One region of the Pseudonocardia sp. NPDC046786 genome, then DNA from elsewhere that is predicted to be linked to it. Evidence: predicted binding sites of a transcription regulator. Region 1 holds the regulator's gene; each other region holds the start of a gene.
What was found. Region 1 encodes LexA, which represses DNA repair genes until DNA is damaged. Its sites were predicted from a motif close to CGAACACGTGTTCG; they were not measured.

Region 1 (4,200 bases):
ACGGACGGTGTCGCGGGTCGGGGACACGCCATCCCGACGCGCCGGGCGGCAGGGCTCCTGTCACGTGCGGCGGCCGTGCTCGATGTGGTCTCCGGCCGGGCGGGCGACGCCCGGCACGGCCGCCGGTCGGTCGGATCGCATGCGGCGCGATCCCCCGGTCGGCCCGGCGGGCACACGGCGCGCCCGGCGTCACGGAGCGGCCGGAGCCGTCGCCGCCGGCCCGGGTGCCGGGGCGACCTCGGCGTTCCATCCGGCCGCCGCACCCCCGAGCAGCCCCAGGACCACGACCACCGTGGCCGAGCAGACCACCGTGGCAGCCCCGACCAGCAGTCGCTCACCCCGTGAGCGACGTCGCACCACCGGACGGTGCCGCCGGGCAGGGGCCACGCAGTGGCGCCCCGGTGGGCGCACAGCGCGGACCCGCGCAGTCGCGTCCCTGGCCCGAGCCGCCCCGGGGTACCGGGTGAGGGCCACACCGGACCCGGCGACCCGGGACGCCGTGGACGCAGCAGGGCACGCCACGCTCGATGCCACGCTCGATGCCACGGCCGGGGCCGCGGCGGACGCCGCGCCCGGGCCGGCGGGCGATGTGCGCGGACCGGAGGTCCGGGCGGCCGCACCGGAGCCCCACCCGGAGGCACCGGCGACCGCACCGGAGGCCCGCTCGGGGGCACCGGACACGGGAGCGGAGGCCCTCAGGAGCGCGCCGAACGCCGGACCGGAGGCCCGCTCGGGCACCTCGGACCCGGGGACGGGCATGTCCCACCGGGCCGCGGCCCGGGCCGCCGCTGATCCGCGGGCCGGACGCCGCGCCCCGGCACAGCGCACCGCGTGGGCGGCCCCGGCACGCACCCGCTCGCGCACCCCGGCAGCGCCGGACCACTGCGGCGCACCCGCGGCCGCCGCCCGGCCCGGCCGACCGGTCCGTGGCCGCGGTGCCACCTCACGCACGTCGAGCTCTCGCATGGCTCCTCCTGCTCCTCGAGGACCACCCGCCTGCTGCGGCGGAACGGTCACCGTCGACGCCGGCCACACCCGGCCACGCGTCCTGCCCATCCCGCCCGGCCCTTCCCCGGGGCCGGTCGAACGGGCGTGCGAGCTGTGTAGCACCGGACACCGACAGGAATCGGATCGTCGCCGCTCAGCCCGCTCCGGCCGGGCTCAGTGGCCGGCCGGCAGCACGCTCTGGACGACCACCGACGGCGGCGTCGCCACCGGCGCCACCGCCGCTGCCGAGACCTCCGCGAGCAGACCCAGCCCGATCACCGCCACCGCCGAGCCGAGCCCGATCCCCAGGCCCTGGACGGCCCGCCGCAGCACGCCACCGGGTGCCGCCACACCCCGCGCCCGGGCGACCGGCCACCCCGCTCGCGCCGGCCACGCCGACCGCACCGGCCGCGCCCGTCGCGCCGACCGCGTCGGCTGTATCGGCCGCCTCGGCAGCTCGGCTCGCCCCGGGCTCGCCGGCGGCACGGATCGCGCCTGCCGCCCGACCTCCCACGGCCGGACCTCGGTCACCACACCCATGCCGCTCGCCTCCCTGCCCGCACGGGACGCCCGCCCCGGGCACCCCGACGCTCGAATCGATGTTCGATCGAACGCCTGTGCGATGTTGTACCACCGGTGCCCGACGAAATCCACGACACGCGGGTGACGAACTTCGAACGCATGTTTGGCGGACCGGCCGAAGACGGCTAGTGTCCGTGTCGGTACATCCTCGAGGAGGCGAATGCGATGGCAGCGGACGAGTCCGGAGGCGGTGCGTCCCCCGGGCGGGGTTCCGCCGACGTCCGGGAGTTCCCCGAGCCCCCGGCCGACACGCGCGGCCTGACCCCGCGGCAGCGGAAGGTCCTGGCGGTGATCCGGGACTGGGTCGACCGCTACGGCTACCCGCCGAGCGTGCGGGAGATCGGCGACGCGGTGGGGCTGACCTCCACGTCGTCGGTGCACCACCAGCTGCGGACCCTGGAGCGCAAGGGTTTCCTGCGCCGGGACCCGAACCGGACCCGTGCGGTCGACGTGCGCAGCCCCGACCAGACCGCCGCGGGGGACGGGACCGACGCCGACACCGAGGCAGGGCGCTCGGAGCGGCCGGCACCCGCGTTCGTGCCGCTGCTCGGCGACATCGCCGCCGGTGGGCCGATCCTGGCCGAGCAGGCCGTGCAGGACGTGTTCCCGCTCCCCCGCGAGATCGTCGGCGAGGGCACCCTGTTCCTGCTGAACGTCAAGGGTGACTCCATGGTGGACGCGGCGATCACCGACGGGGACTGGGTCGTCGTCCGGCAGCAGCCGGTCGCGGAACAGGGCGAGGTGGTCGCGGCGATGATCGACGGCGAGGCCACCGTCAAGACGTTCCGGCGCCGGGACGGTCACATCTGGCTGATGCCGGCCAACGACGCCTACGAGCCGATCCCGGGCGACGAGGCATCGATCCTGGGCCGGGTCGTCGCGGTGCTGCGCCGGCTCTGAGCCGACCCCCGGGCCGGGGCACGGTGCCGCCCCCCGGCGGGGGCGCGGTGCCGATCCCGGGCCGGGCCACGGTGCCGGCCCCGGGCCGGGGCACGGTCACCGCCTGCGGCGGCCGTGCAGCGCCATCGCCCCGACTCCGGCGAGCAGCACCGCGACGACGACCGCCATCCCGGCCGCGGCGGGCAGCCACGGCGGGAAGGACGGGACGTCGGGCGCCTCCGCCGGCTGGGCCGCGACCGGTGCGGCCGGTGCCGTCGCGGCGGCGACCGCACCGGCAACCGACCGGATCGCGGCCGGGGACAGGCCCCGCGCCTCGGTGGCGGAGTGCAGCGTCCCGCGGCCGTCCAGGGCCACCGCTTCGCCCTGTGGCTCACCGGGCAGCGGCACCTGCAGCGGGGCCCCGCCCAGCGCCCCGACCAGGACGTCCCCGGTCACCGGGCCGTCGGGCAGCGGGAACAGCCAGGCGTCGGTGTAGGTGCGCAGGGCCGCGGCCCGCCCGCCGTCCGCCGCCATCGGTCCGACGGCGCCGCCGGTGATCGTCCGCGTGCCGACCGCGCCCAGCGGGCCGCCGGTGGTCGCCGAGTACGGCAGGACGACGTCGGCCACCCGTTCCAGCGCCACCACCGAATCCTCGGTGAGCGGCTCCGCGGGCCGGTACAGCCCTGCCGCCCCGGTTGTCTTGTCCACGATCAGCGGGGTCCCGTCGTCGGCGACGAGCACCGCCTCGGCGTCCCGCGGACCGTCCGGGTAGACGAGGTCGTAGCTGCGGGGCGGTCCGTCGACCGGCAGCACGACCAGGCGCACCGACTCGCGGCGCGCCGTGTTGTCACCGATGTCGGCGAGCCAGAGCCCGCCGTCCGGTGTGCGGCCGAGATCCTCGACGTCGGTGACCCGCACCGGGGCGTCCCGTTGCGCCGTCACCGTGCAACCCACCGGATCGAGGGTGAACACCTCGGCGGTGCCGCCGCCGTCGACGATCGTGTGATAGTGCTGCGGCGGTTCCCCCGGTGCGCCGTCGGTGACGAGCCCGGAGATCTCGGCCAGTCGCGGATCCTCGATCGTGCAGACCGGGCGCGGCTCGTCCACGGACGACGGGTCAGCGTCAGGCGGCGGGACGACCGGGCGCGCGGCCGGCGGCGGCGCCCCAGGCATTCCGGGCGCGCCGGCCGTCCCGACGGCAGGCGACCCGGCGGCCGCCACTGCGCAGGCCGGCCCGAGGGTCACGAGGAGCAGACCCACGGCGGCCCACCACAGCGGTCCCAGGGCGGCCCGCCGCAGCGGTCCCAGGGCGGCCCGCCGCCGTGTCGCCCGGACGCGACCGCCCGGCCCGCCCCTCGATCCGGCCCGGACCGCCCGGGTCAGCGCCCCGCCGCCGTCGCCGGCAGGTCGGGATCGGACCCGCTGTCGGTACCGGCCGGGCCGCCCGCCACCGCGAACGGCAGGACCGCGGTGCCCAGCTCCGGCCCGACCCTGGCCCGGACCCGGGTGCCCTCGGGGGTGTGCTCCTCGGCGAGGACCTCGCCCTCGTCGTGCAGGCGGGCGACCAGCGCACCCTCGGTGTAGGGCAGCAGTAGGTCGACGTCGTACTCCGGGCGGGGCAGCAAGCCGGCGATCCGGTGCCGGAGCAGGTCGATGCCGTCGCCGCGGTGCGCGGAGACGAACACCGCGTCGGGCTGGGCGTGCCGGAGCCGGGCGAGCGCCAGGTCGCCGGCGGCGTCGGTCTTGTTGACC
Region 2 (4,200 bases), on a different contig from region 1:
CCAGAGACAGGTACTCCAGACCGACGTCGAGCAGGAACCCGAGCCGGGCCTGGATCTCCTTGAGCACCGCGCCGGCGATCATCGCCTGGCGGTCGTCGAGAACCATGCCGTTGAGGAAGTCGGCGCACTCGGCGACCGACATGTTCGAGACCTGGGCGATGGACCGCTCCCCCAGGTCGCGGTGCGGCATCGTGACCGACAGGACCTCGGGCCGCAGCCGGGAGCCGCCGCAGGCCGGGCACGGGATGTCGCGCATGTAGCCCTCGTAGCGCTCGCGCTGCGACTCCGACTCGGTCTGCTCCAGGCGGCGCTCCAGGAACGGCATGACGCCCTCGAAGTTGGCGTAGTACGAGCGCTCCCGGCCGTACCGGTTCCGGTACCGCACGTGCACCTGGTCCTCACTGCCCTGCAGCACCGCCTTCTGCGCGGCGGCCGGCAGCTTGCGCCACGGCGTGTCCATCCGGAACCCGATCGCGGTCGACAGCCCGGACAGCAGCCGGCCGAAGTACTCGGCGTTGTGCCCGGCCGACCAGGGTGCGATCGCCCCGTCCGCCAGGGAGCGGTCCGGATCCGGCACGACGAGCTCCGGATCGACCTCCTTCTTGATGCCGAGACCGGTGCAGGCCGGGCAGGCGCCGTAGGGCGAGTTGAAGGAGAAGGTGCGCGGCTCCAGGTCGTCGACCGCGATGGTGTGCCCGTTCGGGCAGGCCATCCGCTCGGAGAAGCGCCGCTCGCGGACCGGGTCGTCGGCCGGGAGATCGACGAAGTCGAGCACGACCAGGCCGTCGGCGAGGCGCAGCGCGGTCTCGACCGAGTCGGTGAGCCGCTGCTTGGCCGTCGCCTTGACCGAGAGCCGGTCGACGACGACCGAGATGTCGTGCTTCTCCTGCTTCTTCAGCTTCGGCGGGTCGGACAGCTGGTGCACCGTGCCATCGACCAGCACCCGCGAGTAGCCCTGCGACTGCAGGGTGGAGAACAGGTCGACGAACTCGCCCTTGCGGGTCCGCACGACCGGCGCGAGCACCTGGAACCGGCTGCCCTGCTCCATCTCCAGCACCTGGTCGACGATCTGCTGCGGGGTCTGCTTCTCGATCCGCTCGCCGCACTGCGGGCAGTGCGGGATGCCGGCGCGGGCGTAGAGCAGACGCAGGTAGTCGTGGATCTCGGTGATCGTGCCGACGGTCGACCGCGGGTTGCGGTTGGTCGACTTCTGGTCGATCGACACCGCGGGCGAGAGCCCCTCGATGAAGTCGACATCGGGCTTGTCCATCTGGCCGAGGAACTGCCGCGCGTAGGCCGAGAGCGACTCGACGTACCGGCGCTGCCCCTCGGCGAAGATCGTGTCGAACGCCAGGCTGGACTTGCCGGAGCCGGACAGCCCGGTGAACACGATCATGCTGTCCCGGGGCAGGTCGATGTCGACGCCCTGCAGGTTGTGCTCGCGGGCGCCGCGGACGACCAGCCGTGGACCGCCGGGGACCGGCGACGCACCCGGGGACAGGGTGCCGCCGACGTCCGGGCGGTCGGTGCTGTGGTCGCTCACGATGCGCGCCTCCTGGCTGGCGAGGGTCGTCCCAGTTCCGGATCCGATGCTAGGCCGCACCCCCGACAGGAACGCGGCGAGCGGGCCTCGCAGCGGCCGTCCCTCGGTGGATGCACGCCGCCACGCGCCGGTCGGTACACCATGCACGATACTCGTACGCATGTTCGACCGGACGGGCGGGGGACGGCCCCCGGACGGCGTCGGGCGGGCCGCAGCAGGCACCGGCGGGTTCGCCCCACCGCGGCGGACGGTGCAGGCCGCTACCCTCGCGCCGTGGACGTCCTGGAGAACTACACCGGTCACACCGATCCCGGCGGCGCCGCGATCCGCCGCGACCTGGACCGGCTCAGCATCAGCAAGATCTCGGTCGGCGAGATGGACAACAACGCCTACCTGCTCGTCTGCAAGTCCTCGGGCGAGGCGCTGCTGGTCGACGCGGCGGCCGAGCCGAGCCGGATCGCCGACCTGATCGGCGCCACCGACGAGCGCCCCGACCTGCGGCACCTGGTGACCACGCACCGGCACCACGACCACTGGCAGGCGCTCGGCGCGATCGCCGGCATGTTCGAGCCCCGGCTGATCGCGCACCCGGAGGACGCCCCCGAGCTCCCCGCGCCGATGGACGAGCTGGTCGGGCACGGCGACCGGATCGCCTTCGGCGAGATCGAGCTGGAGGTCATCCACCTGCGCGGACACACCCCCGGCTCGATCGCGCTGCTCTACCGCGGCGACGACCGGCCGCACCTGTTCACCGGGGACAGCCTGTTCCCCGGCGGGCCGGGCAAGACCTGGTCGGCGGAGGACAACGTGCAGCTGCTCGCCGACCTGGAGGAGCGGGTCTTCGACGTGCTGCCCGACGACACCTGGTTCTACCCCGGGCACGGGGACGACTCGACCATCGGCGAGCAGCGTCCGGGGCTGCCGGAGTGGAAGGCGCGCGGCTGGTAGCCGCACCACCGTTTGCGTTCGGGGCCGCCTACGTCATGTGGGCGGCCCCGACGGCTGTTGTGAGCAGCACGCCGGGGCCTTGACCGGAAGTAGGTCCGGCCCGTGCACGATCCTGCCCGATTCCCCCACCGACCCCGGCCCGGCCGCCACCGCGCCACGCCGCAGACCTGGCCCCCGACCGGCCACCTGCCTAGCCCGCCCCGGCTGCTGGTCGCCCTCGGCTACGGAGCCGGCGCCGCCCTGCTCTGCGCGGGGGTCCTGCTCGCCTTCCTGTCGCTGGTCGCCCGGTGAGCGCCCTGGACCGGATCGGCGCCGCGATCCACGAACACCTGCACGCCGGCCAAGGAACGGGCCCAGCGGCGCCTGCCGGACTGCGGCCCGGGGCACGCCGCGCAGTCGCCGCGGCCGTCGTCCACGTGCTCGGCGACCAGGGCGTCGAGCAGGCCCGGCTGGTGGAGCAGGAACGCGAGCGCGTAGTCGTCGGCGACCTCGTGGATCGGCGGCTCGGCCGGGCGCTGCGCAGGGGGCATGGCCGAGCACGCTACGAACCCGACCGACCCCGGAGTTGACACGTTGTCGACACCGTGGGGCCGAGTGGCTCGGCGGCGGCTCGTAACAGCCCACGCCACACCCGGGCCTCGCACAGTCGACGCCCGATCAGGGCGGAGTCGTCGCCGACCATCCGAGACACCCCTCGGTTCGGACCCCGCGCCCGGTCGGCTGCGGGACCGCCTCACTAGGGCGGTACCCGCCAGGCGACTCCGTTACCCGGACGTGGATCGAGCAACAGAGTCGTCCGCGCTTACACCAACGTCTTGGCCGAACACACCTGGTGCCACGTCAAGCAACGTTCGGTCGGTGCTCCGGTCTGCGGATCCTGGACTCGGCTGCGAAGGAGAGCTTCGAGCCAGCGAGCCGGTTTGCCCAGCGGACAGAGCCGACGATCGTGTCGCCCACCCCGCGACGCCCCTGCCGTGCGGCCCGGCGACCGGGGACTACGCGTAGCTGCCCGACGGCACCTGGTTCCGACCGCGGTATCGACGGGTGAATCCCGCCGCCTGCAGGATGGCCTGGAGCGGGGTGCCGCGGGCCGCGGAGAAACAGCAGTCGCCGTGGGTCTCGGCGACCACCGACAGTGAGGTCGGCCCGGGCTCCGACGCGGCCTGGACCGCGCCGATCCGGCCCGCCAACGTCCTGATCATCGACTCCGCCTGATCGGTGCGCGCGACCGCCGCGCCCGCCGCGGTCAGCGACTCCTGCCAGGTCGTGTCGTAGTACGGAACGGCCACCACCGGTGCTACCGGGGACAGGGCGTCGTAGGTCTCCTGCATCTCCGCCCCACCGGTCATCACGATCATGTCCGGGGCGTGCCCGATGATCTCCTCGATCGGCGGGCTCTCGGAGAACGTCGCGCCCGGGGCGACGGTGACCCCGGCGTCCTCGAGGACGATCCGGCCCACCTCCGACCCGGAGGAGCCGTACACCACCGCGGGCTCCACCCCCAGCGCCAGCAGGTTCAGTGCGGCGTACTCGTCAGTCGCGAGGATCGACGCCGGCTCCTCCGGGACCTGCACCTCACCGAGCGGATGGCTGACGGTCCTGGTCTCCGGCTCGGTCGCCGCCGGCGCCGGACCACCGCAGGCCGCCAGCACGAGGGCCACCGCGACCAGTGCGACGACCCGTGGCCGGCGCAGGCACCCGGCCGGTCC
Region 3 (4,200 bases), on a different contig from region 1:
CGAGCCGCTGCACGCTGGAGCGGGTCACCCCGGCACCGGACGCCTTCTGCACGACGAGATGCCGGTCCGCGTATGCCGCCACCTGCGGCAGGTGCGTCACGACGATCACCTGGTGCCGGGCCGCGAGCCGGGCCAGCCGGCGCCCGATCTCGACCGCCGCCCGGCCGCCGACGCCGGCGTCGACCTCGTCGAACACCATGGTCGGCACCGGATCGGCACCGGCCAGCGCGACCTCGAGCGCCAGCATCACCCGGGACAGCTCGCCGCCGGAGGCACCCTTGTGCAGCGGCTGGGCCGCGGCTCCGGCGTGCGCGACGAGCCGGATCTCGACCTCGTCGACACCGCCGGCACCGGCATGGCACTCGCGGCCGCCGACCACCAGCACCGGGCCGGAGTCGCCCGCCGGGCGCGGCGCGACGCCGACCTGCAGCCGGGCGTCGCGCATCGCGAGCCCGGCGAGCTCGGCGGTGGTGGCCTCCGCCAGCCGGCCGGCCGCCTCGGTGCGGGCCGAGGTCACCGCCGCGGCGTGCCGGGCCAGCTCGGCCGCCAGCTCGTCCCGGCTGGCGGCGAGCCCGGCGAGCGCGTCGTCGGAGGTGTCGAGGCCGTTGAGCCGCTCGCGGGCGGTGTGCGCCCAGTCCAGGACGCCGTCGGTGTCGGCGGCGTACTTGCGGGTGAGCGAGCGCAGCTCCGCCTGCCGGGCCAGCACCTGCTCCAGCCGTTCCGGGTCCGCGTCGAGCTGGTCCAGGTAGCCGGACAGCTCGGCGCCGGTGTCGGCCAGCACCGCCAGCACCTCCGCGAGCCGCGGCCCCAGCTCCCGCAGCACCGGGTCACCGCTGCCCTCGGTGAGCGAGCGGGCCTGCCCGACGAGACCGACCGCACCGGGGAGCTCACCGTCGTCCGGGCCGCACAGCGCCGCCCTGGCGGACTCGGCGGCGGCCCGCAGGTCGTCCGCCTCGGCCATCCGGCGGGCCAGTTCGACGAGCTCGCGGTCCTCCCCCGGCTGCGGATCGACGGCCTCGATCTCGGCCAGGCCGTGCCGCAGCATGTCGGCCTCCTGGGCCAGCCGGCGCGCGTTGCCCCGGCGCTCGGCCAGCTCCGCGACGACGGCGGTCCACTCGGAGCGCACCCGCCGGTACTCGGCCAGCGGGACCGCCACCGGGTCGCCGGCGAACCGGTCGAGCAGCGCCCGCTGGTCCGAGCTGCGGAGCAGGCGCAGCTGGTCGTTCTGGCCGTGCACCGCCAGCTGCGCCTCGGCCAGCCTGCCGAGCACCCCGACCGGGACCGACCGGCCGCCCAGGTGGGCCCGGGACCGGCCGTCGGCGGAGACGGTGCGCGCCGCGATCAGGGTGCCGTCGTCGTCCGGTTCGGCGCCGACCTCCTCGGCCAGCTCGACCGCCCCCGGTGACGCCGCGAAGCGGCCCTCGACGACCGCCCGCTTCGCCCCGGCCGACACCCGCGACGACTCCGCGCGGCCGCCGCCGAGCAGGTTCAGTCCGGTCACGACCATGGTCTTGCCCGCGCCGGTCTCACCGGTCAGCACGGTCAGGCCCGGGTCGAGCTCCAGGGTCGCGTCGTCGATCACTCCGAGGCCCTGGATCCGCATCTCGGCCAACATGGGTGGGACCATACGTTCGAACCCCGACGGAGAACATCGCCGACACGCGCCGTGGGCCGAACAGGTGTTCGTACGGTCGTCCCCGTGCGCCGAGCGGTCGATCAGGTGTTCGATGAGCGCCGTTGCTGGGCGCCGCGCCAGCCCCGTACCGGGAGATCGAACTTGCGGACCAGCCGGTCGGCGAACGGCTGCGCGGCCAGCCGCACCATCCGCACCGGCTCGGCGGCGCGGGTCAGCTCGACCCGGGCGCCCGGCGGCACCGCGATCGTCCGGCGGCCGTCGCAGTCCAGCACCGCGGACGGCCCGTCCGCGGACACCTCGATCGCGACCGCGCTGTCCGGCGCGACCACCATCGGCCGCGCGAAGAGCGCGTGCGCGTTGCTCGGGACGACCAGCATCGCCTGCACCTGCGGCCAGATCAGCGGGCCGCCCGCGGAGAACGCGTAGGCGGTGGATCCGGTCGGTGTGGAGCACAGCACCCCGTCGCAGCCGAACGAGGACACCGGCCGGCCGTCGACCTCCAGCACGACCTCCAGGATCCGGCCCCGGGTGGTCTTCTCGACGACGGCCTCGTTGAGCGCCCAGGTCCGGCCCAGCACGTGCCCGTTGGAGCGGACCACGGCCTGCAGCGTCGTCCGTTCCTCGACCTCGTAGGCCCCGGCGGCGAGCTTGTCGAGGGCCTCGTCGAGGGTGTCCTCCTCGGCCTCGGCGAGGAACCCGACGTGGCCCAGGTTCACCCCGAGCAGCGGCACCCCGGACGGCCGGGCGAGATCGGCGGCGCGCAGCAGCGTCCCGTCGCCGCCGAGGACGAGGACCGCCTCCGCGCCGGCCGCGCAGTCCGGCCCGGCCGCGACCTGGACGGGTGCGAGATCGGCCGGCAGATCGGGATCGGCGCCGATCTCGGCCCACTCGTCGGCCAGCACCCGGGTGCGCAGCCCCAGCGCCCCGAGCTCGGCCATCACCCGCAGTGCCGTCTTGCGGTTCGCCGGACGCCCGGTGTGCAGGACGAGTAGGACCTCCCTCATGCTGGGCCGTCCGCGACGGCGGCGGCCAGCATCGGCTCCAGCTCGGGGCCGGGACCGGGTTCGCCGCCGTCGGGGCGCCGCAGGTGCAGGAAGTACTCGACGTTGCCGGACGGGCCGGGCAGCGGGCTGGCCACGGCGCCGAGCACCTGCAGCCCGAGCCCGCCGGCCGCGGTGGCGACGCCGTGCAGCGCCTCGGTGCGCAGTCGCGGGTCGCGGACCACACCGCCGGAGCCGAGCCGCTGCTTGCCGACCTCGAACTGCGGCTTGACCATCGGAAGCAGGTCCCCGCCGGGAGCGGTGCAGGCGGTGAGCGCGGGCAGCACCGTGCGCAGCGAGATGAAGGACAGATCGGCGACGGTCAGGTCGACCGGCCCGCCGATCTGCTCCGGTTCCAGTGCGCGGACGTTCGTGCGGTCGTGCACCCGGACCCGCTCGTCGGACTGCAGTCGCCAGACGAGCTGGCCGTAGCCGACGTCGACGGCGACGATCTCGCGGGCGCCGCGGTCGAGCAGCACGTCGGTGAAGCCGCCGGTGGAGGCGCCTGCATCCAGGCAGCGCCGCCCCGCGGGCTCGACGGCCGGGAACGCCGCCAGCGCCCCGAGCAGCTTCCGGGCACCGCGCGAGGCCCACTCCGGGCCCTCGTCCGGCCGGACGACGACGGGTGCGTCCCGTTCGACGACCGTCGCGGGCTTCGCGGCGGGCATGCCGTTCACGGTGACCCGGCCTGCCGCGATGAGCTCGGCGGCCTGGCCGCGGGACCGGGCGAGCTTGCGCCGGACGAGCTCGGCGTCCAGCCGTGTGCGGGTGGGCGGCACACTCAGTCCCGTTCCGGCCCGGCGCCCAGGGCGCGGCCGAGCGCGGCGTGCACCCGCTCGAACGCGGCCGGGTGCTCGGAGACCGGCCGGTCGGCGAGATCGTCGAGCCCGGCGACGGCCGCCTCGACGTCGGCACGCAGCGCGGAGACCGGCCGGTCTGCCGCATGCCGCGGGTCACCGGGACGCGGGCCGGGGGTGGGGACGCTCATCGATGATCTCCGGGGACGGGGGTCTCGCTGGCCACGGTAGCCGAACGCGGACGGGCGCGACCGCGGGCACCGCCGTTGCCCCGCCCACCGGACGGGGCGGGCGTGCTCAGCCGCCGAGCCCGAGCTCGTCGAGCACCCCGGCGGCCGCTCCGCCGTCGGCGGTCACCGGGCCGGCACCGTGCTCCCAGGCTGCCGCGCACAGCGCGCGGAGGGCGTCGACCGCGGGCTCGGGTCCGGTGCCGGATCCGCCGAGCCGCAAGCCGTCCGGCCCGTGCTCGACCTGCCAGCCGGGCCGCGGCCCCGGGGTCAGCTCGTCCGGGTGCCGGGCGAGCGCGCCCAGGTCGGCACCGAGGTAGGTGGGGCGCAACCCGGGTGGTGCGGCGAGCAGGTCGGCCGGCCCGTTCACCCCGGTCAGCACCATCAACGACGGCGCCCGCAGTGCGTGCGCGCCCTCGATGTCGGTGTCCAGCCGGTCCCCCACGACCAGCGGCCGGATCGCGTCGCCCTGCGCCTCCCGCAGCAGCCGCGCGGCGGGC

Region 2: the regulator LexA is predicted to act here: its motif matches at 1,697-1,710, upstream of uvrA (excinuclease ABC subunit UvrA).
Region 3: the regulator LexA is predicted to act here: its motif matches at 1,673-1,686, upstream of recN (DNA repair protein RecN).

The regions. Positions count from the first base shown of each region.
Region 1 covers NZ_JBEYYF010000004.1:277,300-281,499, reverse strand. The annotation lists gene ABZ881_RS07025 (hypothetical protein) at 190-357, opposite strand; gene ABZ881_RS07020 (hypothetical protein) at 1,162-1,338, opposite strand; gene lexA (transcriptional repressor LexA) at 1,735-2,469, shown strand; gene ABZ881_RS07010 (hypothetical protein) at 2,566-3,555, opposite strand; gene hflX (GTPase HflX) at 3,828-4,200, opposite strand, start outside.
Region 2 covers NZ_JBEYYF010000007.1:101,533-105,732, forward strand. The annotation lists gene uvrA (excinuclease ABC subunit UvrA) at 1-1,501, opposite strand, end outside; gene ABZ881_RS11075 (MBL fold metallo-hydrolase) at 1,817-2,491, shown strand; gene ABZ881_RS11080 (hypothetical protein) at 2,713-3,021, opposite strand; gene ABZ881_RS11085 (ABC transporter substrate-binding protein) at 3,487-4,152, opposite strand.
Region 3 covers NZ_JBEYYF010000036.1:3,708-7,907, reverse strand. The annotation lists gene recN (DNA repair protein RecN) at 1-1,615, opposite strand, end outside; gene ABZ881_RS28610 (NAD kinase) at 1,717-2,640, opposite strand; gene ABZ881_RS28605 (TlyA family RNA methyltransferase) at 2,637-3,455, opposite strand; gene ABZ881_RS28600 (hypothetical protein) at 3,458-3,664, opposite strand; gene ABZ881_RS28595 (HAD hydrolase-like protein) at 3,771-4,200, opposite strand, start outside.